Regions from separate parts of the Cobetia sp. MC34 genome, predicted to be linked through region 1. Evidence: predicted binding sites of a transcription regulator. Region 1 holds the regulator's gene; each other region holds the start of a gene.
What was found. The regulator PhoB, encoded in region 1, activates phosphate uptake and scavenging genes when phosphate is short. The targets are predictions, from matches to a motif close to TGTCATANNNNTGTCANA.
Positions count from the first base shown of each region.

Region 1 (10,549 bases):
TTGGCCACGGTATGAGTGATCTCGTCGAGAATCACGTTCAGTACCTGACTGGCCTTGTCCTTGGATAGATCCGCACGCTCGGCGATGGCCGCAGCGAGTTCTGGCTTGCGCATGAAAAGCCCTCCTGGTTTGGCATTCTGCACGGGCGGCCAAGCCGCCGTTTCCATTGTTGTTCTTGCACTTGCTAGCGGTGGCGTATGGCGGCGACGCAATCCGCTCCCGGCAAGCTTTGCCGTATCAAACCTGTCGATGGCAGCATTCTGTCAGACGACACTCGCTGAGCAGCATGTCTGACGGAGCATTCACTATCGTGCCTGACCGCGCTGGCAGCAAGGGATTTACGACCATCGATCATGGCATCGCCTAGCCTAGCAACGGCGGCGCCTGCCGCGCTAGCTCGACTTTCCTGCGAACGGCGGCGCCTGTCAACGCATATCCAATCAAGCGTTCGTTCATATCCAATGCACGCGCTTCGAGGTCATCGCCTTCACCGGTGATTTCCCAGCGCGCCACGGCCGAACGCGGCGGATAGGCCACCACCGGCAAGACCGGTGTCTTGACCAGCACCGGCCACGCCTTCCAGTCGAGCACGCTCGGCTCGCCACACAGGTTGGCCGCCAGGGTGCGCGCAGCCATCTGCAGCGGCTGGACATACATGGCATTGACGCCCTCGACACTGGCGCAATCGCCCAGCGCCCAGATATGCGGCTGGGAGGTGGCCAGGTAGCGGTCGACACGGATGCCGTCACCACCGGCGCTCAGACCCGCGGCCTGCGCCAGACGAATGCGCGGCGCCAGCCCGGTGGCCAGCAGAACCACGGAGCCCGTCAGGCGACGACCGCTCTGCAGGCGCACCTCGACCGGCGCGGCCTGACGTTCGGCCTCCTCGCCTGAACTGGCGGCGATGGTCTCGACCATCTCGCCCTGGCGACGCGTCACACCGAGCCCATCCAGCGCCACACCCAGACGCTGCCCCAGCGCTTGCGGCAGCAACCCATCCAGCGGAGTTTCCTCAGGCGCGACCAGCGTGACGCGGTGGCCGGCGGCCGTCAGATCATTGGCGTATTCACAGCCGACCAGTCCGGCACCGACAATCACCACGTGCCCGTCTTCCCCGCGCTCGCGGGCCTTCGCCAGCGTCGCGCAGAAGGCCGCATAGTCGTCGAGGTCATTGATGCTCTGCACGCGTGAGGCCACTTCCGCGGCGACGGGGAAGGGACGACGCGGCGCGGCGCCGAGTGCCAGCACCAGCTCGTCATAGGCCAGGCACTCCTCGCCCAGCCATAGCTGGCGGGCATCACCATCGATGGCAGTGACGCGTTGATGGGTACGCAGCTCGGCATTCAGCTCGTCCACCAGCGCCACCGGCGCCTGACGCGACAGGTCGGTGGCCGACATCTTCTTGGCGAAGGCGGTGGACAGCATCGGCTTGGCGTAATCGTGGCCGCTGTCCTGGCTGATGAGGATCAGCCGGCTGTCCTTGTCACGCGCACGCAGCGCGCGCGCCAGACCAATGCCCGCCATGCCGGTACCAATGATGACAAGGGTGCGAGGGTCGCGCATGGCACCATCTCCTGAGATCGATCCGAGGGAAGCGCTGATGAAAGAGCGCCAGCAGCGTCCGTCATGAACGCCGATGAATGCGCCCAGCATACCAGCCCGCCAGCAGTGCAGGCATGCCTGAGCGGAAGGCCTTGCCGCCCGGCCATGCTAGACTCGCCATTTCGTCATCCTGACAGGGAATTCACCGTGGTCCGATGCCCAGCAGGCGAGCCTCATCGCGCAGCGCTCACGCCACAGACCTCCACCTGTGAGGCGCCTCATCCGTCAACCGAGACCCTATGCCAGCCTGCGCCTCGCTGGCCTTCGCCCACGCGCACCGCACCCGTTGCTTCGGCGGCGGTGCGCCGTCATTGGCAGCCGGCTGCCGCGCTGCAGGGTGTCATGCCGGCCGGCTGGTGGGCGTGGCTCTCCTCGACGGACTCGCTGACCCAGCGTCTTGCAAGCGCCATGCAACAGCAGGATGAACGCGATGGCCAGCCCATTCAGGGCCTGCGCGTGCGCCTGCTGCTGCAGGACACCGGCCCCGCGCGGCTGGATGAGGCGCGCCTGCTGGGCATCGGCCCACGCCGGCATGTCTGGCGACGCGAAGTGGCACTCTGTCATGGCGATACGCCATGGGTGATCGCACGCTCGCTGGCGGCGCTGGACCTGGCCCACGGTCATCGCCTTTCGACGCTGGGCGAGCGCTCGCTGGGCCATTGGCTGTTTCGCCAGCCCGACCTGACCCGCAGCGCCATCGATGTCAGCCGTGCCCCGCTGGTGCTTTCGAGCCCCAGACCGCTGGCCCGCACCACCAGCCTGTGGATGCGCCGCTCGATGTTCTCGCACGGTCGCTTCAAGGTGCTGGTGCAGGAGGGCTTCACACCGGCCTTCCAGCACGCGCTGCAGCTGCCCTGAGCCTTGCGGCCGACTGGCCTCGTTTCTCTCTCTTCCCTTGCCCACTACCACCCGCCCAGGAGCCCCGATGACCGCGTCATCCACTTCCGCCGCTTCGCGTCCTTCCAGACTGGCCGACTACCTCGCCGTGACACGGCTGGACCGCCCCATCGGCACCTGGCTGCTGATGTGGCCGACTCTGTGGGCACTGTGGCTGGCGGCAGATGGCATTCCCGAGCGCACGACCCTGCTGATCTTCATCGCCGGGGTCTATCTGATGCGCGCCGCCGGCTGCGTGATCAACGACTACGCCGACCGCCATTGGGACAAGCATGTCGAGCGCACGCGTGACCGGCCGCTGACCTCGGGTCGCATTTCGGAGCGCGAAGCGCTGACGCTGTTCGGGGGGCTGGTCGCGGCCGCCTTCGTGCTGGTGTGCTTCACCAACCTGACCACGGTGCTGCTGTCGATCGTCGCCGTGCTGCTGGCGGCCAGCTATCCGTTCATGAAGCGCTTCCATCATCTGCCCCAGGTGGTGCTGGGCGCCGCCTTCGGCTGGGCGATTCCGATGGCCTTCGCCGCGACGCTGGAGGAGGTACCGACCTACGGCTGGTGGCTGTTCGCGGCCAACCTGATGTGGACGGTGGCCTACGACACCGCCTACGCGATGGTCGATCGCAACGACGACCTCAAGGTGGGCATCAAGTCCACCGCCGTGCTGTTCGGGCGTGCCGACAAGCTGATGATCGGCCTGTTGCAGCTGGGCATGCTGGCGGTGTTGATCGGCATCGGCCTGCACCTGACGCTGGGCATCTTCTACTGGCTGGGGCTGGCCGCCGCCGCCGTCACCTTCGTCTGGCAGCAACGTCTGATCCGTGAGCGTGAGCGTGCGCCCTGCTTCCAGGCGTTCCTCAACAATCATTGGACGGGTCTGCTGATCTTCGCCGGTATCGCCCTGGCGACCTGGCCGATGAGCTGACTCCTGTATAAACATTAGTATTATTTAATTTAAAGCAACCCCAGCCCTCTGTTGCTCCCCAGCCCACGGTTCATGCCTGCCTGCCGCGCCTCCAAGGTGGCTGGCAGGCTTGCGTGCAAGCTGCCATGCTGGCAGTTGTCATCTCGTTGTCATATAAGCGGGTTGTAATCGTCATCGACTTGTCATTCTGGCGCGTGCGCCGACTGCTGCATGGGATCTAGCGATGAGCTCCAAGACCGTACTGATTGTCGACGATGAATCCTCGATTCGCGAGATGATCGCCGTTGCCCTCGAAATGGCGGATTACCGCGTGCTGGAGGCAGACAATGCCCAGGACGCCCACGCCATCGTCGTCGATGAAAAGCCCGATCTGCTGTTGCTGGACTGGATGATGCCGGGCACCAGTGGCCTGGAGCTCGCGCGGCGTCTCAAGCGTGACGAGACCACCTCGGAGCTGCCGATCATCCTGTTGACCGCCAAGGGCGAGGAAGACAACAAGATTCAAGGCCTGGAAGCCGGTGCCGACGACTACATCACCAAGCCATTCTCGCCGCGCGAGCTGGTCGCCCGTCTCAAGGCCGTGCTGCGTCGCACCACTCCCAAGGGAGTCGAGGAGGCGGTGGAAGTCGAAGGCCTGATGCTCGACCCGGCCAGCCACCGCGTCACCGCCCACGGCAACTCGCTGGATGTCGGCCCGACCGAATATCGCCTGCTGCAGTTCTTCATGACGCATCAGGAGCGTGCCTACACGCGCAGCCAGCTGCTCGATCAGGTATGGGGCGGCAACGTCTATGTCGAGGAGCGCACCGTGGACGTGCACATCCGTCGCCTGCGCAAGGCGCTGGGCACAGGCCATCAGCATCTGATCCAGACCGTCCGCGGCACCGGTTACCGCTTCAGCGCTCAGGCCTGAGGGATTCATGCGCTATTGGACCAACGAGCTATGGCGCCTCGGCTACCTTGCCGGTGGCTTCGGCCTGATCGGTGGCCTGCTGGGCCATCTGGGCTGGGGCCTGGCGCTGGGTCTTTCGCTGTATCTGTTCGTCCATCTCAAGCACTTGAAGAGCCTCTACACCTGGCTGATCACCAATCCCCATGAAGAGCCGCCGCCCGGCGATGGCGTCTGGGGAGACCTGCTCGATCGTCTCTACCGCTACCAGAAGGGCCAGCGTCAGGCTCAGGAGCGACTGCGCAGCATCCTCAACCGTATCCAGGAATCCTCCGAGGCCATGCGCGACGGCCTGGTGATGCTGGACAACCACGGTGACATGGAATGGTGGAACAGCGCTGCCGAGCAGCTGGTCGGTCTCAAGGCCAGCCACGACCGCGGTCAGCACATCACCAACTATCTGCGTGACCCCGTCTTCATCGACTACTTCAATCGGCTGGCCTACCGCGAGCCGCTGACGCTCCAGTCGCCGCTGTCTGACAACCTGACGCTGCAGATCTCCATCACCCTGTTCGGTGACAACGAGCGTCTGGTCATGCTGCGTGACGTCACCCGCCTCTATCGTCTTGAAGAGATGCGCCGCGACTTCGTGGCCAATGTCTCCCATGAGCTGCGCACGCCGCTGACGGTACTGGCCGGCTATCTCGAGACCTACTCCGATTACGCCGATGACCTGCCACCGCGCTGGCAGCGTGGACTGGGCCAAATGCAGAGCCAGACCGACCGCATGCAGCACCTGGTCGAGGACCTGCTGACCCTGTCACGCCTGGAAACCGACGAGCTGTCCGACAATGGTCGCTGCATCGACATGAGCGCCCTGCTCGGCCATATCCGCGACGACGCCGAAGGCCTGTCCCAGGGGCGCCACACCTTCTCCATCGAGGCCGATGCCAGCCTGTCACTGCGCGGTGAGGAGCAGGAACTGCGCAGCGCGATCTCGAATCTGGTCTTCAATGCGGTGCGCTACACCCCCGAAGACTGCCATATCACCCTGCGCTGGAAGGCGGATGACCAGGGCCTGCTGGTCGAGGTGGAAGATGACGGGGACGGGATCGACCCGGTGCACCTGCCGCGCCTGACCGAGCGCTTCTACCGCATCGACAAGGGCCGCAGCACCGCCACGGGAGGCACCGGCCTCGGGCTTGCCATCGTCAAGCATGTGCTGATTCGTCATCAGGGCCATCTGGAGATCGACAGCCACCCCGGCGAGGGTGCGCGCTTCCGCTGTCACTTCCCCGACGAGCGCGCCTGTCAGGCGAGCGCTCCCCAGGCCAGCAGTGCGCTAGCCCAGTAATGGGCTGATTCAGTGATGATTTGCCCCGGACGCCAGCCCAACGCAGAACGCCCCGCGGCCACCTCGAAAGGAGGCGACTGCGGGGCGTTTCGTTTGGTCAATCAGACGACGCTGCGGCTATTTCAGCGACGTGCCAACTTAGCGACGAGTCAGTTCAGCGACAAGCCATCTCTGCGACAGGCTGTCTCAACGACGCGGCGCCGGCAACTGACGGTAGTGGCTCTGCCACATCAGTACCGCCCCGGCGACGGCGCCCGGGATGAACAGCAGATTGGCCAGCGGCACCAGCGTCATGACGAACACCGCGGCGCCGAAGGTTAGTGAGGGCCACCAGCGCGCCTTGAGGCGCTGCTTCATGTCGCCGAAGCTGACCTGATGGTTGTCCATCGGGTAGTCGAGATACTGGATCGACATGCTCCAGGCCGAGAACAGCCCCCACAACAGCGGCGAGAGCAGGTTCAGACCCGGGATGAAGCCGATGATGAACAGCGCGATCATGCGCGGGATGAAGTAGCCCAGCTTGGCCATTTCACGCCCCAGCGAGTCGACGCCGATCTTCATCAGGCCACGGTCATCATCGATCAGGGTGCCATCCAGACGATGCTCGACCTTCTCGGCCAGAATGCCGTAGAAGGGCGCGGCGATCAGGTTGGTCACCAGGCTGAAGGTGAAGAACACCACCAGCAACAGACTCACTACCAGCACCGGCCAGATCAACCAGCTGAGCCAGTCCAGCCACGCCGGTACCTTGAGCATCCAGTAATCGATCCAGCCACCGAACTGGTTGAACAACACCCACAGCGTGATGCTGTAGAGCACCAGGTTGATCGCCAGCGGTACGAATACGAAGCGGCGCAGCCCGGGGGTATAGACCATGCGGGTCCCGCGGACCAGCGCCGATACGGCATCAATCATGCGACGTCCTCGTCATCTCAAAAGAACCGGCCAGCCAGCGGGCTGGCCGGAGCCACACCCTAGCACTCCCGCCTGCGCGGCGCAGCTGTCGGCCGCCTGACACCGCTCGCGCTCCCACGACGCAATCGCCCCGCGACCTGCCGGTAAGCAGGAGCGGGGCGAAAGAGGCGACACAGGGGCAGGGAAGCGCGTCAGCTCACTTCTTGTCCAGGTCCTGCGGCTTCAGGTCATGGGTATCGGTGTGACGCACGTCCACGCCCTTGACCAGGAAGATGACGTACTCGGCCAGGTTGTCGGCGTGGTCACCGATGCGCTCCAGCGCACGCAGAATCCACATCACGTTGAGCACCGGCGTGATCTGGCGCGCGTCTTCCATCATGAAGGTCATCAGCGAGCGCATCGCGCTCTGATATTCCAGATCCACCGAGGCGTCTTCACGCAGTACCTTGAGGGCAAGGTCGGTATCGAAGCGCGCGAAGGCCGTCAGGGAATCACGCACCATGCTGCGCACGTGCTGGCTGAGGTGACGCACCTCGACCATGCCGCGCGGGCTCTGGCCGTTCTCGACCAGCGAGATGGCATTGCGTGCGATCTTGCTCGATTCATCACCGATACGCTCGAGATCGGAGGTGGCGCGGATGACGGCCAGCACCAGGCGCAGGTCGGAGGCCGCCGGCTGACGGCGGGCCAGCACCCGGGTGCACTCGTCATCGATCTTGAGCTGCATGTCGTTGACAGCCTTGTCGTTGTCGCGCACCCGCGTGGCGGTTTCACTGTCGCCTTCCAGCAATGCCGTGACGGCATCCTGCAGCTGCTTCTCTACCAGTCCGCCCATGGCCAGCAGGTGTGTCTTCAGTGCATCCAGCTCGTGATTGAACTGCTCTGAGATATGCTTGCCGTGCGAATCGCTGGTGATATCCATTTCCCTCTCCCGGAAAGTCGCCCACCGAGTCAGGGGGCGTGACATGAATGACGTGACAAGTATGGCCCACTACTGACTGACACAGCGGGCTCCCCCTCAGCATGCCGACACTTGATTGCAGTTATGTTTCACCCATGGCGCAAAGGCGGTATCTGGCCGCCATCGTCAGCAATATCAGGGCGAAAAGGCTACCTGGCTGCACGTTCGCGCATGAGAGCGCTAACCGAAACGCCCCGTGATGTAGTCTTCCGTCTGGCGGCGCCGCGGGTTGGTGAACAGCTGATCGGTCGGGGCGAATTCCACCAGGCGGCCCTCATGCAGGAAGGCGGTATCGTCTGAGACCCGCGCGGCCTGCTGCATGTTGTGCGTGACGATGATCAGCGTCAGACGCGAGCGCAGCGAACGGATCAGCTCCTCGATCTTGAGCGTCGAGATGGGGTCCAGCGCCGAGGCCGGTTCATCCAGCAGCAGCACCTCCGGCTCGACCGCCAGCGTCCGCGCAATCACCAGCCGCTGTTGCTGGCCACCCGAGAGCCCCAGCGCGCTGTCGTGCAGGCGGTCCTTCACTTCTTCCCACAGCGCCGCGGAGCGCAGGCAGGATTCGACCTTGTCATCGAGGTGGCGCTTGTCATTCTCGCCGACCAGCCGCAGCCCGAAGGCCACGTTCTCGTAGACCGACATCGGAAAGGGATTGGGCGTCTGGAAGACCATGCCGATCCGGCGGCGCAGCATCGGCACGTCCACGCCGCGCGCATGAATGTCCTCGCCCTCGAGCAGCACCTTGCCGGAAAGACGTGACTGTTCGTCGAGATCGGTCATGCGATTGAAGGTACGCAACAGACTCGACTTGCCGCAGCCGGAAGGGCCGATGAAGGCCGTCACGCGCTTGCGTGCGATCTGCAGGCTGACATCCTCCAGTGCGCGTCGCGTCTGGTTCTCCTTGCCGACACGTGCCTGATAATCGAGGCTCAGGTGGCGGGTTTCCAGGCAGATGTCCTCAGCCGGCCGCGCAGGCGTCTCCTGAAGAAACAACTGGGGCTTGGGCTGTTCAGAGTCACGCCTCATTCGGTGGCTCCCTTGTAACGTTGTGCCAGCATGTGACGCAGGCGAATGGCACTCAGATTGAGGCATAGAATCACGACCACCAGCACCAGCGCGGTCGCGTAGACCAGCGGCCGACTGCTGAAGGCATCGCTGCTCTGGAAGGCCAGATCATAGACCTGATGCCCCAGATGCATGAATTTGCGGTCCAGATGCAGCCACGGGAAGCTGTCATCCAGCGGCAGGTCCGGGGCCAGCTTGACCACTCCGACCAGCATCAGCGGCGCGACTTCACCCGCCGCACGCGCCACGGCCAGAATCAGCCCCGTCATCAGCGCCGGCGAGGCCGCCGGAATCACCACGCGCTTGAGCGTTTCCAGACGTGTCGCCCCCAGCGCCAGCGCGCCTTCGCGCAGACGACGCGGCACGCGCGCCAGCCCCTCTTCCGTAGCGACGATCACCACCGGCAAGGTCAGCAGGGCCAGCGTCAGCGAGGCCCACAGAATGCCGCCGGTCCCGAAGGTCGGCGTCGGCAGCCGCTCGGAATAGAACAGCTCGTCAATTCCGGCGCCCAGCCCATAGACGAAGAAGCCGAGACCGAACACGCCGTAGACGATGGAGGGCACCCCGGCCAGGTTGCGCAGCGCGATGCGCGTCAGGCGCGTCAGGCGCCCCTGATGGGCCACCTCGTGCAGATAGAGCGCCGCCATCACGCCGAAGGGCATCACCATGATCGACATCAGCACCACCATCAGTACGGTGCCGAAGATGGCGGGCCAGACGCCACCGAAGCCCTCGGTAGGCGCGCCGGCCACGAAGTCGCGGAAACGCTTGAACGTCATCATCAGCCGGCCGCTGAAGCCCATCGCATTGGGCCGCCAGGCATTGCGGATATCATCGAGCGCGATGCGGCCTTCGTAGCCGCCATTGCCGCCCAGCAGCAACTGACCGCCCGCCAGGGCATCACGCAGGGCACTCAGCTGACCTTCACGCTCGATGAAGGCGCTGCGCACCTCTTCCAACTCCTCCTGCATCTCCTGCTCGAGCTCAGCATCCTCATGAGTCTGCGCCGCTGCACCGTCAGCAGTGGCGCTGCGCCGGGATTCGAGCGACTGCTGCAACGCCTGATAGCGACTGCTCAAGACTTCACTGTCCAGGCGTAGCGCTTGCAGCTGACGGCGCTCGCTCTCGATCATCTTCAGGCGGGAAAACAGTGGCTCGGCGTCCTCGGACAAGGGCCGTGCAGGCCCGTCGCCGACATCGGGCGTGTGGTCCATCTCCCCCGTCATCGGGTCACTCAGCGCCCGTGGCATGCCGTAGAGAGTGCGGCCGTCGCGCATTTCCAGCATCAGCGCCTGGCTGGGGAAGGTCATCCTGTCGAGCAGCGTCTCCGGCAGCCACTGCCAGCTGGCCGCGGCCCCGTCACGCGAGGATGTCTGCAGCAACCACCATTGCTGGCGAGCGTCATCCCCCTCGCCCAAGGCGACACGGCGCATCTCCTCGTGCATCAGCTCGCCGAGCAGATGGCGATTGTCGGCCGCCGGCTCACCGCGCGTGGTGGTCAGGGCCGTGGGACTCTGGCCCGGCTGTGCCGTCAGCTCCACCTCGACCAGCCGTGAGGGCCAGAAGTGACTGAAGGAGCCCACCACCAGCAGGCTGAGCAGGCCCAGCACCAGTACCAGCGAGACACTGACCGCCATGGCATTCAGCCAGCCCCACGGGCCGCCGTCGCGCCAGTAGCGCTGCAGGCGCCCGACCAGCGGCTCGCGCGGGCGCAGCAATGAGGAGCTGGCGCGATTCGTGTCAGGGTGACTCATCCCCAGCTCCCCTGATTGGGTGGCGTGAAGCGCTGTCGCAGCACTTCCGCCAGCGTATTGACCACGAAGGTGAAGACGAACAATGCCAGGGCAGCGAGGAACAGCAAGCGGTAGTGGCTGCTGCCGACCTCGGCCTCCGGCAGCTCGATGGCCAGGGTCGCGGCCAGTGAGCGCAGGCCCTCGAACAGGCTGG
Region 1 is NZ_JADPPY010000038.1:19,300-29,848, forward strand. Features, by position in the region: gene IZU87_RS15095 (HU family DNA-binding protein) at 1-113, opposite strand, end outside; gene IZU87_RS15100 (NAD(P)/FAD-dependent oxidoreductase) at 364-1,563, opposite strand; gene IZU87_RS15105 (chorismate--pyruvate lyase family protein) at 1,903-2,460, shown strand; gene ubiA (4-hydroxybenzoate octaprenyltransferase) at 2,528-3,418, shown strand; gene phoB (phosphate regulon transcriptional regulator PhoB) at 3,642-4,331, shown strand; gene phoR (phosphate regulon sensor histidine kinase PhoR) at 4,339-5,661, shown strand; gene cysZ (sulfate transporter CysZ) at 5,848-6,576, opposite strand; gene phoU (phosphate signaling complex protein PhoU) at 6,773-7,498, opposite strand; gene pstB (phosphate ABC transporter ATP-binding protein PstB) at 7,718-8,563, opposite strand; gene pstA (phosphate ABC transporter permease PstA) at 8,560-10,356, opposite strand; gene IZU87_RS15145 (ABC transporter permease subunit) at 10,353-10,549, opposite strand, start outside.

Region 2 (10,549 bases), on a different contig from region 1:
TTCTTCCGCCATGCCGGCCTGATCTTCGGCAACGCAGCACGCGCCTTCACCCAGAGCTTCGGCATCGGCGGCAAGGCCACTGGTTTCGACGCCGTCGCCACGCCCTACGCCAGCCACATCAACCGCTTCAGCGCCGCCTTCTCGCTGTCCGCCGATGCGGCCATGGCAAGCCTCGGCTCCAGCCTCAAGGCGCGCGAGATGCTGTCGGCGCGCCTGGGCGACGTGCTCTCCAACCTCTACCTGGCGTCACTGACACTCAAGCAGTGGCACGAATCCGAGGCCTGCGAACACGAAGAGGCGCTGTTCCACTACAGCATGCAGTGGCTGCTGCACCGCGCGGAAAAGGCACTGGATGAGCTGTTCGCCAACCTGCCCAACCGTGCGCTGGGCACTGCCCTGCGCGTGATCGCCCTGCCGCGTGGCCGTCAGTTCGCCATGCCCAAGGACAGCCTGACCCGCGAGATCGCCCGTGCTGTCTCCACCGATACCGCCCTGCGTGCCAAGCTGACCGACAACACCTGGGACGCCCAGGACGAAGGCCAGCAGGACAACGCCCTCGCCCGCTACAACGCGCTGCTCAAGGACTACCCGCGCGCCGAGCCGATCTACAAGGCGCTGGCCAAGGCCTACCACAAGGGCGAGATTCCGGCCGACGCACTGTCACCGGAAGCGCGTATCGAAGCGGCGGTCGAGGCAGGCATCCTGTCAGCCGAGGATGGCGACTTCATGCGCGTCTTCGAAGCCGAGGTACTCGACATGCTGACCGTCGACCACTTCGAATTCGACGCCTTCGTGCGCAAGCCGATGGCGAGTGACGGCACCGCCTCCAACCCGCAGCAGGACGCCGCCTGATCGATACAGGAATTGATCGCTGATCGCCGATCGCAGAACCACAAAGGCCCCGCTCAATGAGCGGGGCCTTTGTCTTGGCAGAGCATGCCATTCGCGTGCGTCATCTCACCCTCAGATATGACGCGCGAAGTGCTCCAGGTCACGCACGAAGGCATTCTTGTAGGTCTCGAAGTCCTTCGGGCGCGCCTTGAAGGAGCGCTTGATGCGCTCGCGGTCCAGGCGCAGCGGCGCGTCGAGGGCCGCCAGGTTGCCGACACGCGCCGCCGGATTCATGCCGACCAGCTCGCGCGGTTGATCGCCTTCGGCCTCGGCCTCCAGCCAGTCGTTGATGCCGGCGCGACGCAGCACGCTGACCAGTGAGCTGTCGGTGATGCGCACCTGCAGGCGGCCGTGATCGGACAGCTGGGAGACCAGCGCGATGCCGTGGTCGTGACCGCGATGCACCGTCGGCGTCGCCCACAGCGCCAGATTCAGGCCACGTGCGTTCTCGTCGAGTACCAGCAGCGCGGCAGAGTGGATGCGCTCGGCATCGTCGACCAGCGCGAACAGGCGCGCCATCTCATTCTCGAACCACACCCCACGCACGCCGGCGTAACTCACCAGCGCATCCAGACCCCCTTCGCGGCCATGGACTTCGGCGCACAGCATCGCCAGACAGGCATCACGTCGGGCACCGGCACTCACTTCAACCACTTTCATCGCGTTCTCCGCCACAGGCATTTTCAGCGCGCAAGACTAGCACACTCGCTCGCCGGCCGCTTATTCCAGCCTTGAGTTGCCCCCGGCGCCTCGCTTGCCAACCTGAGCCGAGCTGGCGGCGCCACACGCCGGCTGCTCAGTCACAAATTCTGTCATAAGTTCAGCCATAAGCTCAGCTTCGCTCGAATGAACATCTACCTGTCACAAAGTTGTAAGGCGGGCGCTATAGAGTCGTCTACGCTTTTCGGACGATCATCAAAAGAACAAGAAAATGTTCACTTGATCGTCGCCATCGATCGTCAGCGGCCAGCGTCCTTCTTCTTTGTTGCGGAAGCTGGCCAGGGGAACCTCTCAGGAGTTTGACCATGCGCCGCCCGACTCATCATGCAAGCACCCGTACGACTGCCACCGCGACTCGTCGCCTCGCCAGCCTCGCGCTGGCCATCGGTTTCGCCTCCGCCTCCGCCAGTGCCCTCGCCGCCACCGAGGTGGAATGGTGGCACGCCATGGGGGGCGGGCTCGGCAAGAAGGTCGACGAGATCGCGGCCGACTTCAATGCAAGCCAGGACGACTACGTCGTCAAGCCGGTCTTCAAGGGCAACTACTCCGAGACCATGACCTCCGCCATCGCCGCCTTCCGCGCCGGCAAGGGTCCGGACATCGTGCAGATCTTCGAGGTCGGCACCGCCACCATGATGAGCGCCAAGGGCGCGATCGTCCCGGTGCATCAGCTGATGGCAGACTTCGCGCCGCAGGAAGGCACCGCCTTCGACCCGAACGCCTACCTGTCTGCCGTCACTGGCTATTACACCGACACCGACGGCAAGATGCTGTCGATGCCGTTCAACTCCTCGACGCCGGTGACCTACTACAACAAGGACGTGCTGGCCAAGGCGGGCGTCGACTCCCTCCCGCAGACCTGGCAGGAAATGGGCGCTGCGCTCAAGAAGGTCGTCGATTCCGGCGCCGCCAGCTGTGGCCTGACCACCACCTGGCCGTCCTGGGTGATGCTGGAGAACTTCTCGGCGCGCAACGACGTGCCCTTCGCCAGCCAGGCCAATGGCTTCGCCGGCACCGATACCCGCCTTGAATTCAACACGACCGCCGTGGTCGACCACATCCAGCGTCTCGATGACTGGCAGGCCGACAAGCGCTTCGTGTTCGGCGGTCGCTTCGATGACGCGGCGCCCAAGTTCTACTCCGGCGAGTGCGCGATGATGATGGGCTCTTCCGCCAGCTATGCCGGCGTCAAGGAAAGCGCCAAGGGCTTCGAGTTCGGCGTGGCACCGCTGCCCTATGACAGCGACGTGATCGAGACACCGCAGAACTCCATCATCGGTGGCGCCTCGCTGTGGGTGCTGTCCGGTCACAGCGATGAGGAATACCAGGGCGTCGCCAAGTTCTTCCAGTACCTCTCCAAGCCTGAAGTGCAGGCCGACTGGCACCAGTTCACCGGCTATCTGCCGATCACCACTGCCGCGGCAGAACTGACGCGCGAACAGGGCTTCTACGCCGAGAACCCGGGCACTGACGTCGCCATCACCCAGATGACCTCCGCGACGCCGACCGAGAACTCCAAGGGCCTGCGCCTGGGCAACATGGTGCAGATTCGTGACGTGATCAATGAAGAGCTGGAGAAGATCTTCTCCGGCAAGGAAAGCGTGCAGGACGGTCTCGACAACGCCGTCAAGCGCGGCGATTCGCTGCTCGAGAAGTTCGAACGCGCCAACGGCTGATCATCGCCACACCGGGGGCGGGCCCATGCCGGGCTCGCCCTCCCGCTATTTTCTCCAGCCAGAGAGCGGAAAGCGCATCCGACATCCGGTGTCCTTTCCCTTCTCTCACGGCTTGATGGCACAGGAGCGGCCGAGGCTTGCCGACTCCGTGCTACCGACGGAACCACCCAGTCCTTCCTTGCTTGCGAGACCCCTACTGCATGGCCCATTTCAATCGACACCCCATCACGCCCTGGATACTGCTGGCGCCTCAGCTGCTGATCGTGGCCGTGTTCTTCTTCTGGCCGGCCTACCAGGCCATCGAACAGGCCTTCTATGTCGAGGATGCCTTCGGGCTCTCACGGGAATTCACCGGGCTGAGCAACTTCGTCAGCGTGCTGAGCGAGCCCGAATATCTCACGACACTATGGACGACCACCTATTTTTCCTTTTCGGTGGCCTTCGGCGCCATGGCATTGGCGCTGGGGCTGGCCGTACTGGCGGACCGCGTGCTGCGCGGCGCACACGCCTACAAGACCCTGCTGATCTGGCCCTACGCCGTGGCGCCCGCCGTGGCCGGGGTGCTGTGGCTGTTCCTGTTCGACCCGACGCTGGGCATTCTGCCGGAGCTGCTGTCCGCCATCGGCATCGACTGGAATCACAAGCTCAATGGAGATCAGGCCATGTTGCTGGTGGTGCTGGCCTCGATCTGGAAGCAGATGAGCTACAACTTCGTGTTCTTCCTCGCCGGTCTGCAGGCGATCCCCAAGAGCCTGCTGGAAGCGGCCGCGATGGACCGCGCCGGCCCCTGGCGACGTTTCTGGACCATCACCTTCCCGCTGCTCTCGCCGACCAGCTTCTTCCTGCTGGTGATGAACGTGGTCTACGCCTTCTTCGAGACCTTCGGCACCATCGATGCCACCACCCAGGGCGGCCCGGCCGGCTCGACCCGCACCCTGGTCTACAAGGTCTATGAAGATGGTTTCGTCGGGCAGGACCTGGGCTCGAGTGCTGCCCAGTCCGTACTGTTGATGGTCATCGTCGGCGTGCTGACGCTGATCCAGTTCAAGTATGTCGAGAAGAAGGTGCAGTACTGATGCGCTACAACCGCCCCGGGCTTGATATCGCAAGCCATGCCCTGCTGATCATCGGCTGCGCACTGTTCTTCCTGCCGGTCTGGATCGCCTTCAGCGCCAGTACCCACGAGATGGGTGACCTCTACTCCAACGTCGCCCCCGTCTGGATCGGCGAGGCTGGCCTGGACAACTACCGCCAGCTGCTGGCAGACCCGGTCAGCAGTCTCGGCGCCGACGTGATGACCCTGCTGTTCAACTCGATGCTGATGGCACTGGGCATCGCCATCGGCAAGATCATCATCTCGGTGCTGGCCGCCTACGCGATCGTGTTCTTCGAGTTCCGCTTCCGCAAGCTGTGCTTCTGGCTGATCTTCATCACCCTGATGCTGCCGGTGGAGGTGCGAATCCTGCCGACCTTCAAGGTGGTGGCCGACCTCAACATGCTGGACAGCTACGCCGGTCTGATCCTGCCGCTGATTGCCAGCGCCACCGCGACCTTCCTGCTGCGCCAGTTCTACCTGACCATTCCGGCGGAACTGGTCGAGGCCGCGCGCATCGATGGCGCCGGGCCGTGGCGCTTTCTCAAGGACATCCTGCTGCCGCTGTCGAAGACCAACATCGCGGCACTGTTCGTGATCATGTTCATCTACGGCTGGAACCAGTATCTGTGGCCGCTGTTGATCACCACCGATGCCGACTATCTGACCATCGTCGTCAGCCTCAAGCGCATGCTGACCACCGGTGATGGTCTGGTGCCGTGGCAGGACGTCACCGCCACCACGCTGCTGGCCATGGGCCCGCCGGTACTGGTGATCCTGTTCATGCAGCGCTACTTCATCAAGGGCCTGGTGGACAGCGAGAAGTGATCTCGCACTCCGACCCGCGACACCTCGCCCCAAGCCCCCTGATTCCGTTACGCCGTGATGGACAGGCTTGCCCGTCACGCCACCGCTCTGGATACACAACTCATGGCAACACTGGCGCTCAAGCAGCTCAAGAAGCAGTACCCCAATGGCTACAAGGCCCTGCATGGCATCGATCTGGCTTTCGGCGAAGGCGAGCTGATCGTCATCGTCGGCCCGTCTGGCTGTGGCAAGTCGACCCTGCTGCGCACTCTGGCGGGCCTGGAGGACACCTCCGAGGGCGATCTGGAGATCAACGGCAAGCGTGTCAATGAGCTGGAGCCCGCCGAGCGCGACATCGCGATGGTGTTCCAGAACTACGCGCTCTACCCGCACATGAGCGTGTTCGACAACATGGCCTACGGCCTCAAGAACCGGCGCACGCCCAAGGACGAGATCCAGCAGCGCGTCAGCGAGGCCGCCGAGCTGCTGGGCCTGACGGAGCTGCTCGATCGCCGCCCCAAGCAGCTCTCCGGCGGCCAGCGTCAGCGAGTCGCCATGGGGCGCGCCATCGTGCGCAAGCCGCAGGTCTTCCTGTTCGATGAGCCGCTCTCGAATCTGGACGCCAAGCTGCGCGTGCAGATGCGTCTCGAGATCCGTCGCCTGCAGAAGCGCCTCAAGGTCACTTCCGTCTACGTGACCCATGATCAGACCGAAGCCATGACCCTGGCGGATCGCCTGGTGGTGATGAATGGAGGCCATGTCGAGCAGTTCGGCACGCCGATGGCGCTCTACGATCAGCCCGCCAGCCAGTTCATCGCCGGCTTCATCGGCTCGCCGGCGATGAACTTCCTGAGCGCCACCCAGGCACAGACCGGCCTTGCGCTGCCGTGTGGCGCAACCATTGCCCTGCAGGGCGAAGGCCTGGCCACGGGCGCTGAGCTGACCCTCGGCATTCGCCCCGAGCACCTGCAGGTACTGGGAACAGCCGATGCCCTGCCCGCAGGGGCCGCGGAGCTTGAGGCGCGCATCGAGCTGGTCGAACCGCTGGGCGCGGACACCCTGGCGTACTGCCGACTGCAAGGCCAGAGCGAGCCGCTGGTGGTGAGACTCGATGGCGAGCACGCCGTCGCGGAAGAACAGACGCTGCGCCTGGCCATCCTTCCGGCGCGTGCCCATCTGTTCGGCACCGACGGCAAGCGGCTGGCAACCCGCGAGCAGGCGACAGCGGCCATCGAATGAGCGCTGTCGTCCTGTCGCGGGGCGACGGAACCCCTTGCCCTGATAACGTCATCATTGGATGGTAATGCTTGAGACCTGCCCTGATCCGTCTCGCGTCTGAGCATCAGTGATCCGCCTCGACCGATCAGCGCCACAGCTGCGTGGCGGGCAGACATGCCATTCTTTCTGTGAGGATTCACCATGGTTTCATCGTCACATTCAGCCGACGCATCACATTCAACTGACAGCGTCCTGTCCCTGCCCCTGGCGATCGCACATCGCGGCCTGTCGGCCTATGCGCCGGAAAACACCCTGGCCGCCATTCAGGCGGCGCATGAGGCCGGCTTTCAATGGGTGGAACTGGACGTGCAGTTGCTGGGCGATGGCACGCCGGTCATCTGGCACGACGCCGGCGTGAATCGCTGCTCGGATGGGCGTGGCAAGCTCAAGAATCTCGATTGGGACAGCGTGCAGACCTTCGATGTCGGCAGCTGGTTCAATGCGTGCTTTGCCGGTGAGCGCATGGCCTCTCTCAAGCAGGCGCTGGAGCTGATCGCACGCCTGGACATGCGCCTGAATCTGGAACTCAAGCTCAGCCCTGGCCACGATGCCCAGGCGCTGGTCGATGCCGCCATCCCGATGGCCAGCGCCCATCTGCCCGCCTCACACCTGATCATCTCGTCGTTTGATCCCCAGGCGCTGCGCCTGACGCGTCAACGCGACCCGCAGGTGCATATCGGCCTGCTCTACGATGACATCCCCGACGACTGGCAGAGCCTGGCCGATGAGCTGAACGCAAGTTCCGTGCATGCCGACTGGCGCGCCCTGACGCGGGCCGCGGCCAGTGACATCACCAGCCGTGGCCACAAGCTGCTCTGCTACACGCCCAACGATGCAGCCGCCTTTGCACCGCGCTGGGCCTGGGGTGTGGATGCCGTCATCAGCGATGACCCGGCCATCTTCAGCGAGGAGGATCGCGAGCCCACTCTACCGAACAACACCACCACGCAAGGGCTACCCCAGACATGACCCCGGGCATCGAGCGCGACAGTCGCAGCGTTGAACACGCCAGCAATGAAGCACTGACGCCGCGCCAGCAACAGATTCTCGAGCGACTGGCCCGCGAGGGCCAGCTGGCGGTCGACCCGCTGGCCCACGCCTTCGACGTCACGCCCCAGACCATCCGGCGTGACCTGGGCGTGCTGTGTGAGCGCGGGCTGGCGCGTCGGCGTCACGGCGGCATCGAGCGCCCACCGGGCGGCTACAACCTGGGACATTCCCAGCGCATCATGCTGGCGCGCACTGCCAAGCAGGCCATGGCCGCCAGCGTGGCCGCCGAGATTCCCGATGGCGCCACCCTGGCACTGGGCATCGGCACCAGCGTGGTGGCGGTCGCCGAAGCCTTGCTTGCCCGGCGCGGCCTGCGCGTGATCACCAACAATCTGCAGGTGGCCCAGGCGCTCTCGACCCACCCGGATGTCGCCGTCCAGTTGGCGGAAGGACAACTGCGCCCACAGGATCTCGATGTGGTCGGCAGTGCCACCGTGGCCTTCTTCGCGCGCCATCAGGTCGATATCGCGGTCCTCGGCTGTGGCGGTCTCGATGCCGGTGGACTGCTCGACTTCGACCCGGAAGAGGCCGCGGTCAGCCGTGCGCTGGTCCATCACGCCCAGCGCCGGATTCTGGTCGCCGATGCCAGCAAATGGGGCCGCGCCGCCATGTGCCGCATCGCCCCGCTCGAGGAGATCGACCTGCTGGTCACCGATGAGCTGCCCCATCAACCCGATTATCGCAGCGCGCTTGAGGCTGCCAGCCAGCAGAGCCTGTCGGTGCGCTTCACTGCCTGAACCGAGGCGCGTCGCGCAAGCCGGCACGCATCGACGATACTGAAGGGACACGCGACTGATGACAGCCGCGCTCCCGCTTACCTTCTGAGGATTTCTGGAACCACCATGCAAGCCTTCGCCCACTGTCCTGCCAGCACCCTGTCGGGTATCCGGTATCTGTTGACCGATATCGATGACACCCTCACCCATGAAGGGCGTCTCGCGGCATCGACGCTGGCGGCGCTGGAGCGCCTGGATGCCGCCGGCATCAAGGTCATCCCCGTCACGGGCGGCTGTGCGGGCTGGTGCGATCACATCGCACGCGCCTGGCCGGTCGCCAGCGTGATCGGTGAAAACGGCGCCTTTGCCTTCCGCCGCCAGGGGCAGCGCATCCTCACCACCTGGTGGGAAGACGAGCAGCGCCTGCGCGCTCGCCAACGCCATGTCATGACCGTCGCCCGCCAGCTGCTGCTCAACCATCCGCGCGCGGCACTGGCGCAGGACCAGCCCTTCCGCTTCGCCGATGTCGCGGTGGACCACTGTCAGGCGGTCGGCCCGCTGGTCCAGAGCGAGATTCGCGCCATCATCGCCGGTTTCACGGCCGCCGGTATTCAGGCGCGCGCCAGCTCCATCCACATCAATGCGTGGCAGGGCGAGTTCGACAAGGCGCGCATGGCGGTGCGAGTCCTCACCGAGACCTTCGGCCTGGACCGCATGCAGCTGGAGCAGGAGGTGATGTACGTCGGCGATGCCCCCAATGATGCGCCGATGTTCGCCACCTTCCGCCACACCGTGGGCGTGGCCAACATCATCCAGCACCGCGCGGCACTCGGCTGGGAGCCCAGCTGGGTGACACGCCACAGTCATGGCGCCGGGGTCGAGGAAATCGCCGAAGCTCTGCTCACGGCACGCAAGGGAGTCGAGAGCGTCAAGACAGACGCCTGACCCTGTGACTGAAGGCAGCCACAGGCCTCCAGCAGGATGACGGCCACAGGCCTTTGGACAGAAGTCAGCAGACAGGCATGAAAAAAGCCCGCATGGCATTGCCATGCGGGCTTTTGTTATCCATAAGATAACGAATAACGCCAACTACCGGCTATCAATCCCCGAAAAACAATCCCCGCAGACCCTCGCCCGGATCATCAAAGCGCATGAAGGCTTCTCCCACCAGGAAGCCGTGGACGCCAGCGTCGCGCATCTTCGCCACATCGTCACGGGTATGGATGCCAGATTCGGTGACCACACGCACGCCCTGCGGCATGTCGGTCAGCAGGTCCAGCGTCGTCTCCAGCGACGTCTCGAAGGTGCGCAGGTCGCGGTTGTTGATGCCGACCAGCTCGATGCCCAGCGCCAGTGCACGCTTGAGCTCTTCGCCGTCATGCACCTCGACCAGCACATCCATGCCCAGCTCACGCGCCTGACGATACAGAGCACTCAGGCGCGCATCGTCCAGCGCCGCGACGATCAACAGGATGCAGTCGGCGCCGATGGCACGTGCTTCCAGCACCTGATACGGGTGGATGATGAAGTCCTTGCGAATCACCGGAATCGAGACGGCGTCGCGCGCCTCGATCATGAAGTCCTCATGCCCCTGGAAGAAGTCGGCATCAGTGAGCACCGACAGGCAGGCCGCACCGGCCTGCTCGTAGGCCACGGCGATCTCGGCGGGCACGAAGTCTTCACGGATCACGCCCTTGGAGGGTGACGCCTTCTTCACTTCGGCGATGATGGCCGGCTCGCCACGGTCGATGCGCGACGTCAGCGCCTCGATGAAGCCGCGCGGCGCGCTCTGCTTCTCGATCAGGGTCTGCAGGTCCGCCTCGCTCACCGCGGCGCTGCGCTCGGCGATCTCTTCTTCCTTGCGCGCCAGAATCCTGGCCAGGATGGTCGGCAATGCCTTGTCAGTCGTCTGCTCGGTGCTCATCAGCGGGTCGCTCCTTGATCATTGACCTGGGCGTAGACACGGGTGAAATCCGCCAATTCCTTCATCTTCTCGAATGGCAGCTTGCTGGCCTGCACGTCCTCGGCAATGCTGACACCCTCCTTGAGACTGTCCGCGATGCCCGCCACGTAAAGGGCCGCGCCGGCATTGAGTGCCACGATGTCGCTGGCCGGGCCTTCATCACCGCGCAGCGCCTGCTGCACCAGCTTGAGGCTGGCATCCGAGGTCTCCACCGCCAGACTTTCCAGCGACTGGCGCGCAATACCGAAGTCTTCCGGCGCGATGCGGTATTCGCGGATCTCGCCATCCTTGAGCTCATTGACCAGCGTCGGTGCCGCCAGCGAGATCTCGTCCAGACCATCATCGCTGTGCACCA
Region 2 is NZ_JADPPY010000019.1:51,671-62,219, reverse strand. Features, by position in the region: gene IZU87_RS11525 (acyl-CoA dehydrogenase) at 1-852, shown strand, start outside; gene IZU87_RS11520 (hypothetical protein) at 964-1,551, opposite strand; gene ugpB (sn-glycerol-3-phosphate ABC transporter substrate-binding protein UgpB) at 1,917-3,287, shown strand; gene ugpA (sn-glycerol-3-phosphate ABC transporter permease UgpA) at 3,488-4,363, shown strand; gene ugpE (sn-glycerol-3-phosphate ABC transporter permease UgpE) at 4,363-5,208, shown strand; gene IZU87_RS11500 (sn-glycerol-3-phosphate import ATP-binding protein UgpC) at 5,311-6,426, shown strand; gene IZU87_RS11495 (glycerophosphoryl diester phosphodiesterase) at 6,607-7,434, shown strand; gene IZU87_RS11490 (DeoR/GlpR family DNA-binding transcription regulator) at 7,431-8,252, shown strand; gene IZU87_RS11485 (HAD-IIB family hydrolase) at 8,358-9,176, shown strand; gene trpC (indole-3-glycerol phosphate synthase TrpC) at 9,331-10,155, opposite strand; gene trpD (anthranilate phosphoribosyltransferase) at 10,155-10,549, opposite strand, start outside.
Region 2: ugpB (sn-glycerol-3-phosphate ABC transporter substrate-binding protein UgpB) is a predicted target of PhoB. The motif match lies at 1,751-1,768, and genes of this name have one in related genera.

Region 3 (10,549 bases), on a different contig from region 1:
TCGATGTCATCGAGTCGCTTGTAGGTTCCGGCCACCGAGAGCAGCTCGGCGTGCAGTTCTTTGCAGTAGATGCTGGCGTTGCGATCGCCATGGATACCCGCCAGCGCGCGGCCACGCAGAGCGCCATAGATGTGCACACTGCCGGCGGCCAGGATCTCGGCGCCGGCATTCACCGCGCCGATGATGACCAGATCGCCCTCCGGTGCGCTGACCTGCTGGCCCGAGCGCACCGTGCCGCGATACACCTTGCTGGCGTGGGCTGGCCCCGCTTTCTCAGCCGCGCTGTCCGCGACTGTCTCGGCAGGTTCGGCGACCGGTTCAGCGGCCACCGGCGGCACGGACTCGAGGGAGCGCCCGCGATTCTCCTGCGGCGGGAACCACCCCAGCCCCAACGCCCAGGCGGACTGACGCACCGGGTCTCCACCGCCACGCACCGCGACCGGCAGCAGCTTGTGCCCTCGGCAGACGGCACAGATGCGCTCCAGCGCCAGATGCGGCTCGTCGAGCTTCTCGACGCTCAGCACCACCGGCGTATGTTGAAAGAAGGCCGGCGACTGGCTGAGCTTGCTGGCCAGCTGAGCACGGATCTGCTCCGGATCACCGCTGACCAGCTCCATGACCGTCATCGGCAGCATGCCGCCCTTGAAGGTGAAGGCCTGAGGGGCCCTGTCCGTACTGAGACTCATGACCTGACTCCGGTTGCGTAAGGAGTGTCGAAGCCCTCCGACACTCTTGATGATGCACGTGCTGTTCACGGCATCCTCAAGGCGACCCTCGATTGGAAAGGCCACCTGAATAACATAGCTCGCCGTCGCACACGGCACAGCGACTGCTTGATAGGCGCCGAGCATGAATGACAGACACTGAATGGCATAGCGGTAACGTACAAAACTATGTGAGCGAACACAGTGCTGCAACTGATGATACGGCCAGCAGCAGGCACTGTCAGGTGTCGCGAGCCTACGACGTGGCTCCCTTGCCGACCTGTCACCCGCCGCCGGTCGCCCTGCACGCCGCCGCGCGCGTGCAATAAGGCACATCGATCGACATGCGATACCACACAACGGGGGGCTGTGACTGGTAAGATAGCGGGGTGACGAAATTCATGCGCCGTCACTCCGCCCACTCCGTCGTGCCCACCCGATTGCACCCGCCGAGTGTGCGGCCAATTGTTGCGCCCCTCTATTTTTTGCCTGGATAACCGCTCTCTCATGACCGGACTGCTCTCCCGCCTCACTGGCCGCCTGTTCACTCCTCGCTGGCAACACGCCAACCCTGCCATTCGCTCCGCTGCCACTGACCAGCTTGATCCGGAGATTCCAGACCAGCGCAAGATCCTGGAGACCCTGATTCTCGAAGATGACGCCCTGGAAGTGCGCCATGCCGCCCTGACGCGCATGCAATCTCCCGAGCGTCTGCTGCCGCTGCTCGACCGCGCCGATGGCCTGGTACGCGAGCGCCTGATCGAACTGTTGAGCGGCGGCCAGGATGCGCCCTCACTGTTGAGCCGTGAACAGCTGGTCGAGCGCCTGGACGATAGCGAACTGCTGTCCGCCGTGGCGTCCCGCGGCGACAACCAGCAACTGCGTCTGACCGCACTGAGCCGTCTGGAAGATGAAGAGGCGCTGATCCATCAGGCCTGCCACAACACCATCGCCGCCGTGCGCCATGCCGCTGCCGCCCGCATCACCAGCCAGGCCGGCCTCGAGCGTCTGGTGCGCGATGCCAAGCGAGACCGTCACGTGCAGCGTCAGGCGCGCGACACCCTCGCCCAGCGCCGTGCCGATGCCCAGCAGGCCGACGCGCTGGCCGCCAGCCGCGACAACCTGCTGCGCCAGATGGAGAAGCTGCCGCGTCAGGCGTGGGAAGACAGCGTGCCCTCGCGTTACCGCTCGCTGCTGCGCGAGTGGGAGCGTCTGCCGGCCGCGGACTACGAGATTCAACAGCGCTTCGAAGAGGCACGCCAGCAGGCGCACAAGGTCATCAGCGACCATGAGGCCCGCGAGGAAGCCATTCGCGCCCATGAGCGTCTGAGCGCCAACCTCAATACGCACCTGGAAGAGATCCTCAGCGCCGTGGATCAGGCGCGGGAAGACCTCTACAGCCGCGACTGCGTCAATGACCACGACTTCGCCAGCCTGCAGGCCCAGCGCCGTCTGCAGGGAGAGCGCTGGAGCGAGTTGACCGACCAGTTCTCGGCCCCGGCCGAACTGCTCGAACGTCAGCAGCGCCTGCAACAGCAGCTGCAGGACGCCCTCGATGCCTGGCATCGCCATCAGCTGTGCCAGGGCGAGCTGGATGCCGCGCTGGTCGACAATGACATCGACCAGTTGCGTCGTCTGGAAAGCGAAGTGGCCTGGCCTGCGGGTCTGCCGCAGACCGCCAGCCTGAGTGCGGTGCGTCAGGCGATCAGCGCGGCGCAGCCGGAAGAGCCGGCAGAGGCAGCGCAGGAGCAGGACGCGCTCGATGGCAGCCCTGCACAAGACGCCGAGTCAGCTGACGCCCCCCGCGCGGCCGACGGCAAGGCGAGCCTGGATCTGGACGCACTGGATGCCGAACTGGCACACCTGGAAGCGGATCTCGATGCCGGCAAGCTCAAGCCGGCCAGCCGTCTGCATCGCTCACTGCGCGATCGCACCGAAGGCCAGCTCGACAATGCCCGCCAGACACGCCTGCGCCAGCTGGGCGCGCGTGTCGCGGAACTCCGTGACTGGCAGAACTTCGTCGCGGCGCCCAAGCGCGAGCAGCTGCTCGAGGCCATCACCACCCTGAGCGAGCGCGATGACATCAGCGATGAGCAGCGCGACCGCCAGCACCAGCAGCTGATTCAGCAATGGCGCGAGCTGGGTGATGCGGCCGCCAGCCGCGATGCCAGCCAGGCCTTCCGCACTGCCTCTGACGCCATCAAGTTGCGCCTGCGGGATTACCGCGAATCGCGCAAGCAGCTGCGTGAACACAATCTGGCCATGCGCGAAGCGCTCTGCGAGCAGCTCGAATCGCTCAACGGCCACGCCATGGACGATGCCGACCCCGACTCCCTGCGCCAGATCCGTGATCGCGCCCGTGAGGAATGGCGTCGCCACACGCCGGTGCCCGCAGGTCCCGGTCGCCAGCTGTCGCACCGCTTCGGTGAGGCACTGACGGCACTGCAGGGGCTGATCGACAGCCGCGCGGGCCAGATCGCCGCCGCCAAGCAGGCACTGGTCGACGCCGTCGAGGCGCTGGCCAATGAGGACTCACCGGCACGTGCCCGCGCCGAACAGGCCAAGGCACTGCAGAGTCGCTGGCGCGAGATGGGCCGCGCGCCCAAGGGCGAAGAGCAACGCCTGTGGGCCGCCTTCCGCGCGGCGTGCGATCGCATCTTCGCTGCACGTGATCAGGACCGCGAAGACCGCGACAGCCGCGAGCAGGCACGTCTGGATCAGTGGCAGGCGCTGATCGAACGCCTCGACAGCTGGGAGCCGGAGACACTGGAAGACGCCGCCCTGCTTGATGATGCCCTGAAGGAAGCCGACACCCTCGGCCCGCTGCCGCGCGGCAAGCGGGGCGACGGCATGCGTCGTCGCTGGACCGGCATTCTCAAGCGTCGCGAGCAGCGTCTGGATGAACTGCACGCCCTGCAGCTGCGCGAGGAATGGCAGCAATGGCGTGACCTGCTCGAACAGCACGCCGTGGCGGATGCCAGCGCGCGCAACGGCGACGTGCAGGATGTCGAGCTGCCGAACACCTCGGCCTTCGACGACAACAGCCGTCAGGCCAATGCGGCGCGCAACCAGATGCGCCAGGCCCTGCCGAGCAACTGCAGCGCCGCCAATGAGCGCCTGGCCGAGCTGCGTGTCCACCTGGCCATTCTGTTCGAGGCCCCGCTGGGCAGCGAAGATGAATCACGCCGCCTGACCGTGCAGGTCGCGCGCATCAACCAGCAGCTGGGCGAGCGCATGGAGCGTGAAGAAGAGCTGGATGAGGTGCTGGATGCGCTGCTCGCCAATGGTCCGCTGGACTGGGACGCCTGGCAGACCGAACTGCCGCGCTTCGATGCGCTGTTCAATCACTGAGCCAGTGCTCTTGAGCTGGTGACGACGCGCTCGCAAGATTGAAGTCATGGCAACGAAAAGCCCCCGTCTCGATAGAGACGGGGGCTTTTTCATTCTCTTGCCAGAGGGGGCCGGGTGCCAACCCTGCTCTGGCTCACTCTAGCGCAGAGCATCAGCCCATGAACTGGCCGCCATTGATATCCAGGTTGGCACCGGTGATGAAGCCGGAGTTCTCGTCGGCCAGGAAGGCGACCGCACGTGCGATCTCGTCCGGCTGACCATAACGCTTGACCGGGATGGTCTCGCGGATCGATTCACGGATCTCTTCGGGGATCTTCATGATCATGTCGGTGGCGATGTAGCCCGGTGAGAGGGTGTTGACGGTAATGCCCTTGGTCGCGGTTTCCTGCGCCAGCGCCATGGTCAGACCATGCATGCCCGCCTTGGCGGCCGAGTAGTTGACCTGCCCGAACTGGCCCTTGCGGCCATTGATGGAGGAGATGTTCACGATGCGGCCGTACTTGTGCTCCAGCATGTCATTGATGACGGCACGGCAGGTGTTGAAGACGCTGTCGAGGTTGCAGTTGATGACTTCGCGCCACTGCTCATAGCTCATCTTGCGCATGGAGGTATCACGCGTGATGCCGGCGCAGTTGACCAGTACCGCGATCGGGCCGAAGCGCTCGCGGATTTCGTTGACGCCTGCCTGACAGGCTTCGAAGTTGTCCAGCTCGATGCCGGACAGTGCGATGTTCTCGAACCCGGCAGCGCGCTGTTCCGACAGCCACCCCTCTGCCTTTTCCTTGTTCCTGTAACCCGCAATTACCTGATACCCTTGGTTCGCCAGCTCGCGGCAGATAGCGGAACCAATGCCACCGGTACCACCGGTAACCCATGCGACGGGTGCTGTTTGTGTCATCTTATTGTGTCTCCCTAATCCTGGAACGTCCTGTGTCCTTGGCTTGGGCACAGCTTGGCGAATCTGCGGACATCCCCGCCCTGAGAAAACGAGAATGCCTGCAACGACAACAATGACCCGCGTCTCTAACAGCCTGATGACAATCGTGCACTCTGTGACGCCTGCCATCCGCCTGTGCGAGGCGCGTCCTCTTCAGTATGGACAGGATGCAGCGGGAATGTATGTAGCAGATCTCTCACACAAGATGCCGATAATCGCTCAAGAGGCACAGACGGGTTGGTGATGACTCACCGGACACGAGAAGTTTGCGTCAATTACGGGATAACGGTTGACGCAGCACTGTATATCCTTATACTACGCCCCACGTTGATGCGGGGTGGAGCAGTCTGGTAGCTCGTCGGGCTCATAACCCGAAGGTCATCGGTTCAAATCCGGTCCCCGCTACCACTGACAAGTCGTTGCTTATCAGGCAATTGCCGGTCAGACACCAACGTGATGTTGCGGGATGGAGCAGTCTGGTAGCTCGTCGGGCTCATAACCCGAAGGTCATCGGTTCAAATCCGGTTCCCGCTACCAACCTCTGATGCGTCAGAGTTGGAGCAAAGGCAGTACCCAGTGTTGCGGGGTGGAGCAGTCTGGTAGCTCGTCGGGCTCATAACCCGAAGGTCATCGGTTCAAATCCGGTCCCCGCTACCAAGAATTCGAAAGGCCTGATGCCATGCATCAGGCCTTTTTCGTATGCGTGAAATTCCTGTGCGATGATGGCGAGGAAGCCGGTTCACGGGCCTGGCTACCCCTATCCATACTCGGCCTCTCCAGACCAGCCATCTTCACGCCGGGCCTCTCCACACCTGGCCCTTCACACTCATCACGTCAGTCCCAAGGGAGTGCCTGCATGCGCCACTGGCTGGTCAAGACCGAACCCGATGCCTTCTCGCTGGATGACCTGCGCCGCGAATCACCGGCGCTCTGGGATGGCGTGCGCAACTATCAGGCGCGCAACTTCCTGCGCGAGATGCAGCTCGGTGATGTCGTGCTCATCCAGCACTCCAGCTGCAAGGTGCCTGCGGTGGTCGGACTGGCCGTCGTCAGCGAGCTCGCCCTGCCCGACCCGACGGCCAGTGATCCTGAGCACAAGGGCTTCGACCCACGTCAGGTGGCAGATATCGATGCCGACAAGCCTCCGCGCTGGGTCGCCCCGCGTCTGAGCTACCTTCGCCCGCTGCGCACCACCCTGCCCATCGCGCGCCTGAAGGCCCGGCCCGAGCTGGCGGACAGCCACCTGGTGCGCCGCGCACGCCTGTCCGTGATGCCGCTCAGCGAGAGCGAAGCCGCCTGCATCGCCAGCCTAGCCGACGACACCCTGCTGCCGTGAACCGACGCGCCCGGGGCGCTCGCGCGAGGAAGTGTCCGGCAGCGCCTTGAACTCCACTGCGACGGGCCGCATCATCAGGCCAACCGGCTCGCGCGCGAGCCTTGAATCGCAGACAGAATTTCGGGGCATGCACCATGATCATCGATCCCAATACCGGCCAGCCACTGACCGGCAATGACACCACCGCCGCCCAGCCACAAGGGGTGGTCGGCGGCGGTGCCGCCAGTGCACCGCGCCAGGCAGAAGACGCCAACACCTACATCATCGATGTCGACATGAGCAATCTTCAGCAGGTGCTGGAAGCCTCACAGCAAGTGCCGGTACTGCTGGATTGCTGGTCGCCGCAGAGCGAGCACTGCCTCGTCCTGACGCCGATCCTCGAGAAGCTGGCACGTGAATATGCAGGCGGCTTCATCCTCGCCAAGCTGAACGCCGAGGAACAGCAGGACATCGCCGCACAGCTGGGCGTGCGCTCGGTGCCGGACGTCAAGCTGGTCATCCAGGGCGGTCTGGCAGGCAACTTCACCGACGCACGTCCGGAGGCCGAGATTCGCCAGTTCCTCGAGCAGCACAAGGTCCAGCCGGCGGCAGGGGCAGGTCCCAGCCTCGCGGAGCAGGCGGCCACTGCACTGGAAAGCGGCGACCTCGTCACCGCCAAGGCGCTGTATCAACAGCTGGCGCAGGAATCCCCCGAGACACCGGAATACCGCATCCACCTCGCCTCGGTGCTGGTCGCCGAAGGCAATGGTGAAGAGGCCCGTCAGCTGCTGGACTCCCTCAAGCCGGAAGACCGTGACGGTGCCCAGGCGCGTGGCGTACGTGCACGTATCGACTTCATCGCCGAGGCACCGTCTCCCGAAGAGGTGCAGGCGATGATCGAGCGGGACGACAGCGAAGCCCGCTACCAGCGCGCCATGCGTGACCTGGCGGATGGCCACTACGAGCTGGCGCTGGATGCCCTGATCAGCCTGGTGAAGACCGATCGCCAGTACGGCGATGATCTGGCACGCAAGACGCTGCTGCGTGTCTTCGACGCCCTCGGTGCGACCCATGAGCTGACCGTGCGCTTCCGCCGCCAACTGTTCGCTCTGATGTACTGATCGTGCTGATGCGCTGATCTTGCTGCTGACCGCACTGATGAGCTGAACACGCCACGCAGACGACAAGGCCCCGCCTCCGGTAAAGGAAGCGGGGCCTTGTCATTGAGGGCCTGCCGTCGCGCCGATTCAAGGGCTAACGACGGCTCCAGCCCTTGAGAAGCGAGGGGCGAGCACGCGATTCGCGCACGCTGGGCGGAAAGTCCACCTCTAGTTCCTGGCCCGCAGACTTCACGGCGTCTGGCGCAGACGGGGTGGCAGATGACGCCGCGGGTGCACGGTAGCGGGAAGATGGCGGCGATGAACGCGCCAGGCGCAGGCTCCCGCCCTGACAACACCATTCACGACAGGCCGTCACGCCTGCATCCCTGCTTGCTGGCCGCCCCTGTCGCGGCGTCTCTGCCACCTCATGTCTCATCGTCGCATCTCCTGATGACAAGCCCCTCGCGATGAGCGGCCTGGCTTCAGAGCTGACGATAATGATTCTCAATTCAAGTTTGCGATGAGCGATAGCTGCCAACGAAACGCCGCAGGCTGACCCAGATCAATTTCGCCTCTCTACCGAACTCAGCCTTTCTGCAGTCGCTCATCCATCTGCTGCAGCGCCTTCTCCAGCTGCACGCGCGTGGTACCGTAGTTCAAGCGCACGAAGCCCGGCCAGCCGAAGTCTGCGCCATCCGACAGCGCGACATCGCATTCCTCGAGCAGGGTCTGCTGCGGAGACTCCCCGAGCCCTGCCTTGCGCATATCGAGCCAGGCCAGATAGGTGGCCTGCGGGCGCGACATGCTGACGCCGTCCCAGCGTGCCACATGGCTCTCCAGCAGATCGAGGTTGTCACGCAGCACGCTCAGCAACTCCTGACGCCACGGTTCGCCCTCGCGCCACGCCGCTTCGGTCGCGGCCATGCCCAGCACATTGGTATCGGGCATCAAGCCATTGGCGGCGCCGGTGAAGCGTGCACGCAGCTTGGGATCGGTGATCACCGCGCAGGCGAATGTCAGCCCGGCGGTGTTGAAGGTCTTGGAGGGCGCCCACAGGGTCACGCAGCGCGCCGCCAGTCGCTCGCTCAGGCTGGCCAGCGGAATATGGCGGGCCGTCGGGTCCACCACCAGATCAGCATGCAGCTCATCGGAGACCACCAGCAGGTCGTGACGCTCGACCAGCTCCGCCAGCGCCTCGAGCTCTTCCTCGCGCCAGACGCGGCCGGTAGGATTATGCGGGTGGCACCATAGCAGCAGCTCGGTCTCGGGCGTGATGGCCGCTTCCAGCGCCTCCAGATCCAGACGCCAGGGGCCGCCTTGTGTCTCGGGCTCTGCCAGCGGCGCCATCTGCGCCAGTCGCCCGGTCTTCTGGGCCACCTTGAGGAAGGGCGGGTAGATCGGGGTCGTCGTGACCACACCCGCGCCGGGAGAGGTCAACGCCAGACTGGCCAGGTGCAAGGCCGGCACCACGCCCGGCAGCCAGACGATGGCGTCACGCGGCACCTCCCAGCCATAATGCTCGCGACTCCAGTCACACAGGCTGTCATCGAGGCCCTCCGACGGCTTGGCATAGCCATAGACCGGGTGCGCCACTCGCTCGGCCAGCGCTCGCGTCACGGCGGGCGGGGCGCTGAAGTCCATGTCGGCGATCCAGAGGGGCATGACGTCCGAGGCGTAGCGATCCCACTTCTGGGAAGGATACTGGCGTCGATCGAGCGGGGTGATGAAATCGAATGGCAAGATGGAGTCTCCCTGTGGCGGGCAAATTTGGCAGGCAACGCGAGCAGTGCTCTCGACTCACGCCGCCCTCGGGCGGCGAGAAGAATACCTGTGGACCAACTACAGCATAAGGCTTTGTGCATGTCTGAAGACACCTTTTACCCACAGGCCCAGCGCGGGCTGCCCGGTCTGTTGCGTGCCTGGCTGACCCATGGCCGCGGCGACAGCGAGCGTCTCGCCGTGCTGCTGGCCGATACCGCGCGCGTCGCAAGTCTTGGCCAGCCCGCCAGCAATCCCGATGGCGAGACGCTGGAGCAGTGGGCCGCCGAGGGCGGTGCGCCGCTGTGGGCACCCAAGGCAGCGCTGTTCCTGTTGATGCAGATGCCGGCACGCCCGGTGCCGCAGAGCCCGGATGATGCCTGCGCCTGGGCCTATTGCTGGTTGCGCATGCGCGAACACGACAGTCCCACGGCCGCCCTGATGGCGCTGCCGGAACACCTGCGTCAGCCACTGGCCTGGCCCATCGAAGCCGCCTGGCAAGACCTGACGCATCAGCGGCTGATCTAGCCGCGGTCGATTGTCGAGCGCCCGCAGCGCTGTTGCTAAGCAGCGCTGCGTTTTTTCTACTCTCCTCTGCTCTCCTTCCTCACCTCCCCATCCTCTGCTTTCCCTCCCCTGCTTACCCTCTCTTGTCCGCTCTATTCTCTTGTCCGCTCTCACTCCCGCCCCCTGCCACTGACAGCGATTCTGATGGTGACCCTGCTGGCGCCCTAAAGGACAGCTCGTCCTGCTCTCGGCATTGCTGACAGCCATGGGTAGCAGTTTTCTCAGCGAATATCGTCACCAGCGGCTAATGGCGTAGCGGAAACCTGAGACTCGTCAACGCGTAACTGACGCCATTTCGTTTAATCATCGTTTTGTGAAGCGTTACACCCGAAGGGATTTCTTGTGTGAGCGAGGAGTAAAGTTCTTTCAACCGCAACGAAACGGTAATTCAACAAGAATCCGCTGGCGCGACACGACGACCAGCAAGCTTCAGGAGAAGCTCCATGACCACCTCCCTGATTGTCGGACTGGATGGAACCCCGGGCGGCGACAGTGCCATTGCCTATGCCAAGCGCGTCGCCTCTCTGGTGGGCGCGGAAACCAGGATCATTCTCTGCTACGTGGTCGAATGGTCGCCCTACAGCTTCAACACGCCGGAAGAGAACGCCCAGCGCGCCAGCCGCCGCGAGAACGAGATCAAGCTGGCCCGTGAGCGTGTGCTGGCGCCTGCCATCAGCGAGCTGGAAAAGGAGGGCTATCAGGTCGAGGGGCGTGTCCGCCACGGCGATGCCGCCGAGATCCTCAGCCTGCTGGCGCGTGAAGTGAATGCCGAGCAGATCATCGTCGGCCGCAAGGGGGAAAGCGTGCGCTCACGCAT
Region 3 is NZ_JADPPY010000025.1:17,756-28,304, reverse strand. Features, by position in the region: gene minC (septum site-determining protein MinC) at 1-686, opposite strand, end outside; gene IZU87_RS12815 (DUF349 domain-containing protein) at 1,212-4,055, shown strand; gene phbB (acetoacetyl-CoA reductase) at 4,207-4,953, opposite strand; tRNA gene IZU87_RS12805 (tRNA-Met) at 5,324-5,400, shown strand; tRNA gene IZU87_RS12800 (tRNA-Met) at 5,453-5,529, shown strand; tRNA gene IZU87_RS12795 (tRNA-Met) at 5,573-5,649, shown strand; gene IZU87_RS12790 (EVE domain-containing protein) at 5,849-6,328, shown strand; gene IZU87_RS12785 (tetratricopeptide repeat protein) at 6,463-7,428, shown strand; gene IZU87_RS12780 (MalY/PatB family protein) at 7,993-9,147, opposite strand; gene IZU87_RS12775 (hypothetical protein) at 9,268-9,693, shown strand; gene IZU87_RS12770 (universal stress protein) at 10,176-10,549, shown strand, end outside.
Region 3: phbB (acetoacetyl-CoA reductase) is a predicted target of PhoB. The motif match lies at 5,078-5,095, and genes of this name have one in related genera.